2 regions of the Brevibacillus sp. M2.1A genome follow, and region 1 is predicted to be linked to the other one. Evidence: a T-box and tRNA genes for the amino acid it is inferred to sense, from the RefSeq annotation. Region 1 holds a T-box; the other holds one or more tRNA genes.
The links. The T-box of region 1 lies ahead of thrS (threonine--tRNA ligase). A T-box ahead of a tRNA ligase gene usually reads a tRNA of that ligase, here a tRNA-Thr.

Region 1 (3,416 bases):
GTGCTATTACTTCATTTCATTGATTTCAGCGCGGATTTTTTCAACAAATGCATCCACTGTCATCGCGCCTTCATCGCCCACTCCGCGTTTGCGGACGGACAGTGTACCGTCAGCCACCTCTTTTTCACCGATGACCAGCATGTACGGGATTTTTTCAACTTGTGCTTCACGGATTTTGTAGCCGATTTTCTCATTGCGGCCATCCAGCTCTACACGAATGCCAGCTTGTTGCAGTTTTTCTCTTACTTGTTCTGCATATGGCATGTGCACTTCACTGATGTTCATGATGCGTGCTTGGATTGGTGTCAGCCAAATCGGGAATGCACCTGCGTAGTGCTCGATCAGGATACCAATGAAACGCTCCATGGAGCCGTACATCGCACGGTGCAAGACAACCGGACGGTGCTTCTCGTTGTCTTGACCAACATAAGTCAGGTCAAATTTCTCAGGCATTTGGAAGTCCAGTTGGATCGTTCCACATTGGTGACGGCGTTTCAGCGCGTCGGTAATTTGGAAGTCGATCTTCGGTCCGTAGAACGCACCGTCTCCGTCTTTGATTTCATAGGCCATACCGAGCTCTTCCAACACTGTTTTCAGAGAGCTTTCCGCTGCTTCCCACAGCTCATCAGAGCCCATGGAATCTTCCGGACGAGTGGATAGAGCCACACTGTATTCGAAGCCAAATACCTTGTAGATGCTGTCAATCAAAGTGATCATGCCTTTGATTTCGCTCGCGATCTGATCTGGACGGACAAATACGTGCGCGTCATCCTGGCAGAAGGTCCGCACCCGCAGCATTCCATTCAGGGCTCCGGAGTATTCATGGCGGTGAACTTGCCCGAACTCGGAGTAACGGATCGGCAGGTCGCGGTAAGAGTGCATCTCGTTTTTATAGATCAGCATGTGACCTGGGCAGTTCATTGGCTTCAAGGCGTAAGTCGCGTTGTCTACTTCAGAGAAGTACATGTTCTCTTTGTAGTGATCCCAGTGACCGGATTCTTTCCAGAGACGCTCGTTCATGAGGAAAGGAGAGCGCACTTCTGTGTATTGTGCCAATTGTTGCAGACGGCGGGAGAATTGCTCCAGCTCGTTGCGAACAGTGAAGCCTTTTGGCAGATAGAACGGCATACCCGGTGCTTCCTCGGAGAACATGAACAAGCCCAGTTCTTTCCCCAATTTGCGGTGATCCCGCTTTTTCGCTTCTTCGATGAAGTGCAGATATTCATCCATGTCTGCTTTTTTCGGCCAAGCTGTACCGTATACGCGTTGCAGAACTTGGTTTTCTGCTTTTCCGCGCCAGTATGCACCTGCCACGCTCATCAGCTTGAATGCTTTGATGTAGCCAGTAGACGGCAAGTGCGGTCCACGACAGAGGTCGAAAAATTCGCCTTGCTCATACAGCGTAATAGTCGCATCCTCTGGCAGGTCGCGAATCAGTTCCAGCTTCAGGTGATCGTTCAGTTCTTGGAAAATCGCAGTTGCTTCTTCGCGGCTTACGACTTTGCGGCGAATCGGCAGGTCTTCCTTCACGATTTTTTCCATTTCCGCCTCGATTTTGCCCAAATCCTCTGGGGAAAGGGAAACCGGAATATCCATGTCGTAGTAGAAGCCATCTTCGATCACAGGACCGATTCCAAACTTCACTTCAGCGCCGTAAATGCGTTTTACCGCTTGAGCAAGCAAGTGAGCTGTACTGTGGCGGTATACTTCCAATCCGTCAGCAGAATCGAGGGTAACGATTTCAATCGCTGCGTCATCTGTGAGTTCTGTGTACAGATCGACAACCTTGCCATCTTTTTTACCAGCTACTGCCTTTTTCTTCAGGCTAGAGCTAATGGAGCCTGCGATGTCCTCGATCGTAATCCCAGCGTCGTATTGACGAACGGCTCCATCTGGGAAAGTAACATGAATTTGTGCCACTGTGGATTCTTCCTTCCTGTATCTTGTTTGGTTGAGAAAATAAAAAAACACTCATCCCCAAAAAGGGACGAGTGTGTTCTCGCGGTACCACCCTACTTCAAGTCTGTTCACAAAAACAGACTCCTCATTCCATGTAACGGTATTTAACCGGCATACCGATAGTAAAAGCCTACGCTTCGTTCCCGGCAGCTACTCGAAGGTGGTAGATCAATAACAGTACGCAGCGAGCTTCCAGCCTGTGACCCGCCTCTCTAAAGCGTCCTTACTATTGTCCGTGTCCTTCTCATCGTATTTATAAGCAATGTAAAGTTGTTGTTGCTATTATAGTTTAGAGGGATTATTCCCGTCAAGTACACGTCTCTCGGATAGGCAAAGCGAACAAGAGTGGCAAGTAATAAGCCGACCGTCAAAAATACTGCGGATCGTCTGTACAAGCCCAGGCTTTTCCGAAGCCAAATGGAGCACGATACTCTCAGGAGCCAGTGTAACCAAAGCACTGACCAAATAATCTTCGTCCCTGCATTTTTGTTCGTCCATGTTCAGAACGGTATCCAACTGTTCAAGCCAAAGACGATCCCCTTTTTTATCATAAAGATGGAAAGGTTTGTCCACACTAGGAACGACATGAACGATTTCCTGCTTGGTTTCCTGTACAGCAATGAAATAGCGCAACAGCTCGACAAACTCTTGATATTGCTTGTCTTCCAGATATTCATCAATACCAGTTTCCACGAGTTCGAATAACTCGTTCCAGTGCTCCTGCAATCGAAACCGGATGAAACCCAAAACGTTTATCGTTCGCTCCGACTCCAGATAGGTGAAAACTTTGCGATATACGTTTGCCTTGCGTGTTGTCGCCGTTAACAGTTCCCTGCCATCTAGCTCGATTTCTTGGCACATGCGTTGAATATAAGGGAAAATCTCCGCCCACTCGGTTTCCATCTGTTCGGCTGCGAGTAAGTCAGTGGCCATTTCTTCCATAATTTTCGGTTCCTTCACCTGAATGACCCATTCGGCTAATGTAAGAGCAACGAAGGCTCTCGCCCATTCGATGGTCTGCGCGTCATACTCACTCTCACACCAGCTTTGAAAGTAGAACAAGAGGTATCCATTCTCTTCTTGCTCCCTGTATGTAATGCGCACCGGTGCAGTGTTGACCCGCTCCGTCATCTCATTTACGATAGTCCGATACGTGTCACAATGCTCAGGGACATTCTCCAGCAATACGCGAAACGTCTGCATAACCATCCCCCCAACCGCCATTGTAGTTACAGTATATGTCCCGTCAGGAGCGATATACTTTTAAACGGTTGGAAACTCAGGGAAGGTTGCAGGTAAAAAGTTCCTGATTAAAAACCCAAAAACGCTTCCCTGCCAAATTCCCTTTGTAAGGAGGGGCAGAGAAGCGTTTTTTCGTTTATTAGTTTTGCATGACAAAATCACGTTCTGCCATCTCACCGTCTTTGAAAACACGGAGAATGTCATACTGTGTGTTG
Region 2 (3,416 bases), 1.1 Mb from region 1:
GGTTGCAAAAGATATCGACAAATTCGTTGAGCTCGCATCTGCTCGCCTGAACTAAACAGGAAGAACGTCCGCTATGTCATGAGCGGACGTTTTTTATTTATGATACAAAGCGTTTTTGTGCGCATAGGGAACAGAGGGGAAGGAGAAAGTAAGAAAAAACAGATGAGGTGATTACGTGGTAAACGGATTGCAGTTACTCGACCTATTACGGGAAACGGAGAACAAGATGCTGCATTTACATAGAGCCATCGACAGAGTAAGCAGCGAGCCGGATTTCAAGGAATCTGTCAGTGTTCTTACCGTAGTCGTTCGCGATTATCAACTCCAACTCGACAAAATGAAGCAAGCGTTGGGCAAAATCGAAATCGGAGGGCAACAACAACAGAATCAGCAGGCCCATAATAACGAAATACATTAAGCACAAAAAAGACAAACAGCCCTCGACCTGCTGTAAAAGCAGAGAGGGCTGTTGTTTGCTTATTTGTGTAGGAAAGCTTACTGGAAATTAGCGTAACGCTTCACGCCGTAAAACGGGTAGAGCTTATGCATGTATTCGACTTTGCCATAACGAACATCTTCGCCATTCGCATGCACGATTGCCCCATTACCCAGATAGATCGCTACGTGAGACACGCGTCCTTTGCCAAGCGAATCGTAGAACAAGAGGTCACCAGGCTGTGCTTGATCCAATGATACTTCTTGACCACCACGGAATTGATCTTCAGAAGTGCGCGGAAGTGTAACCCCAAGCTGCTCAAAAACGTATGAAGTAAAGCCACTACAATCAAAGCCATTCGGAGTAGTTCCGCCTAAGACGTATGGTGTATTAAGCAATGGTTCAAAAATTTCCTTCAAACGACCCAGATCTTCTGCATTTACCTCGGCAGGCAGCGAAACGGTAGAAGTGAGGTTTGGACTTAGGAACTCTGTAGAAACGTATGCTTCACGATCTTCGAATTCGATTTTCGTCCATTCACTACCCGTCTCTACGACTTCTACAATAGAACCGAATCGTAGCTTGCCTAATACTTTTGCGTCAGTCGAAGGCTTTTTACGAACATTCAGCACGTCACCAGTGACGCGGGCTTTTTCACCAGCTGTTAGTTCTTTAGACTCAGTGGTAGCGTTATCATTCTGATTGACAGCTACATCGGAAGGAGTGTCAGTCGCAATGGAGCCAGAAGTGTTTTCACCATGAATAGACAATGTTTGTCCAATTGACAATCTATCATCATTCAGTTGGTTCCATTGAATGAGTTGTTCCACTGATACTTGATGCTCGCGAGCGATTTTGCTCAGCGTATCACCTGCTGATACCACATATGCCGATGAGGAAGCATGGGCAGCAGTAGGCAGCAGAGTGAAGAGGGCGAGGAAGGTGAGTAGCCTCGAAGTCTTTTTCATGTCATCGTCTCCACCAATCTACTAAAATCTGCATATCTAGCTAAAATTCTATCGGATTTTGCTTGGTAAATCTATGAAAAAAATAATCTTTATTTTATTTTTTAAAAACTATTGCATCACGAGATAGGATCGTGCTATATTACAGAAGTCGCCGCGAGATGGAGACAAAAACCACATGGAGCTGTGGTGAAGTTGGAGTTCACGCCGGTCTGTCACACCGGAGGTCGCGGGTTCGAGTCCCGTCAGCTCCGCCATTCTTTTACGAGAATGTGCGAATTTAATAGTTTTTCTAATGTGCCGGTATAGCTCAATTGGTAGAGCACCTGACTTGTAATCAGGGGGTTGTGGGTTCAAGTCCTATTGCCGGCACCATTTTTATGCGGTCGTGGCGGAATTGGCAGACGCGCTAGATTCAGGTTCTAGTGGTGGCAACACCGTGGAGGTTCAAGTCCTCTCGACCGCACCATATGGCAAACAACAGGTTCGTACATTAGCTGATGAAGCTAATGACGAGCCTTTTTATTTTTCTTGCATGTTGAATCCTCCTCCATTTTCCATTACAATCACATTATGATAATGAATCTCATTTTCACTATCGTTTTTGATGATTCATAAACAAACAAGAAAGACAGTGGAGGGGTAGTTGTGGGAGAAAAGTTGGAGCTGTTTGATGTAACCATTATCGGCGGTGGCCCTGCGGGGATGTACGCTGCCTTTTATAGCGGAATGCGCGATATGAAGACAAAACTCATTGAAGCGAAAGAAGAACTCGGTGGACGAATGTTGATCTATCCAGAAAAAATGATCTGGGATGTAGGCGGTGTACCACCACAGTTATGTGAAAAGCTAATTGCCAATCTGGTACAACAAGCAAAGACGTTTGATCCTACCATCGTCTTAGGTGAGGCGATCATTGGATTAGAGCCACAAGAAGATGGAACTTACATACTCGTTGCAAAATCGGGGAGACGACATTGGACCCGCACGATCATATTGGCTTTGGGTCGAGGTATTTTGAAGATGGCAAAGCTGGAGATCGAAGGAGCCGAGCGCTACGAGGTGACAAATCTTCATTATACGGTGCAGGAACTGGAGCCATTCCGTGGGAAGCATGTCCTCATCTCAGGGGGCGGGGACTCCGCGGTCGATTGGGCAAATGAACTGGTACAAATCGCAGCATCCGTCACTATCGTGCATCGCCGAGATGTATTTGGAGGACATGAGCGGAATGTAAAGCGCATGAAAGAGTCCTCTGCGATCGTTCGTACGCCATATGCGGTCACGCAATTGCAAAGCTCAGACAAAGAAACGATCGATAAAGTGACGATACGTCATCTGGAGACAGACGAGACAGAGCAAATCGATGTAGACGCCATTATTGTCAATCACGGATTGAAGGCCGATTTCACTGGAATTAACGAGTGGGGCTTGGACATGGATGAGTGGAACGTGTTTGTCAGTCCTCGTCTGGCAACGAATCTGCCAGGGATTTTTGCGGCGGGAGATTTTGCTAGCTTTGACAGCAAGATTACGCTGATTGCGGGAGCATTCACCGATGCGGCTGTGGCTGTAAATAGTGCCAAATTGCATATTGACCCGGTAGCAGACCGAATGGCGTACGTTTCTTCTCATAACCAGCGCTTTAAAGAAAAGAACAAAGCCCTTGGGGTTATCGATGAGGACGACGAGTAGAATTGATGTAGGACAAAAAGCCCAACATTTGCAGGTTGATCGTCGCTTTTCCCATACGTTACATTGTAAGAGGCAAGGTATAAAAATATTGACAGTCTATATAAATAGGGAACTCCGCGTCAGCAAATCGATCAACAAATATGGGAGAGGAAGTAGAAATGAAGAAAGTTCGGCATTGGCCGATCACTATGGCGATTGTAGCCCTTGTGTTCTCGCTCGGTATGAACTATGCCCCTGAGCATGCAATGGCATTACAAGTAGACCACCGGTTATCTCCTGCTATCGAGTTGCAGGATAAGTTACAGGAAAAGTATGTGGAG

Region 2: it encodes a tRNA-Thr, which carries the amino acid that the T-box ahead of thrS (threonine--tRNA ligase) is inferred to sense. The anticodon was not compared.

Annotation. Positions count from the first base shown of each region.
Region 1 is NZ_JABSUY020000001.1:2,241,363-2,244,778, reverse strand. It holds gene thrS (threonine--tRNA ligase) at 7-1,920, opposite strand; T-box leader at 1,981-2,216, opposite strand; gene ytxC (putative sporulation protein YtxC) at 2,242-3,162, opposite strand; gene mqnC (cyclic dehypoxanthinyl futalosine synthase) at 3,341-3,416, opposite strand, start outside.
Region 2 is NZ_JABSUY020000001.1:3,341,649-3,345,064, forward strand. It holds gene HP567_RS16580 (M3 family oligoendopeptidase) at 1-55, shown strand, start outside; gene HP567_RS16585 (hypothetical protein) at 176-418, shown strand; gene HP567_RS16590 (C40 family peptidase) at 496-1,404, opposite strand; tRNA gene HP567_RS16595 (tRNA-Asp) at 1,582-1,658, shown strand; tRNA gene HP567_RS16600 (tRNA-Thr) at 1,701-1,776, shown strand; tRNA gene HP567_RS16605 (tRNA-Leu) at 1,784-1,870, shown strand; gene HP567_RS16610 (NAD(P)/FAD-dependent oxidoreductase) at 2,050-3,096, shown strand; gene HP567_RS16615 (VanW family protein) at 3,255-3,416, shown strand, end outside.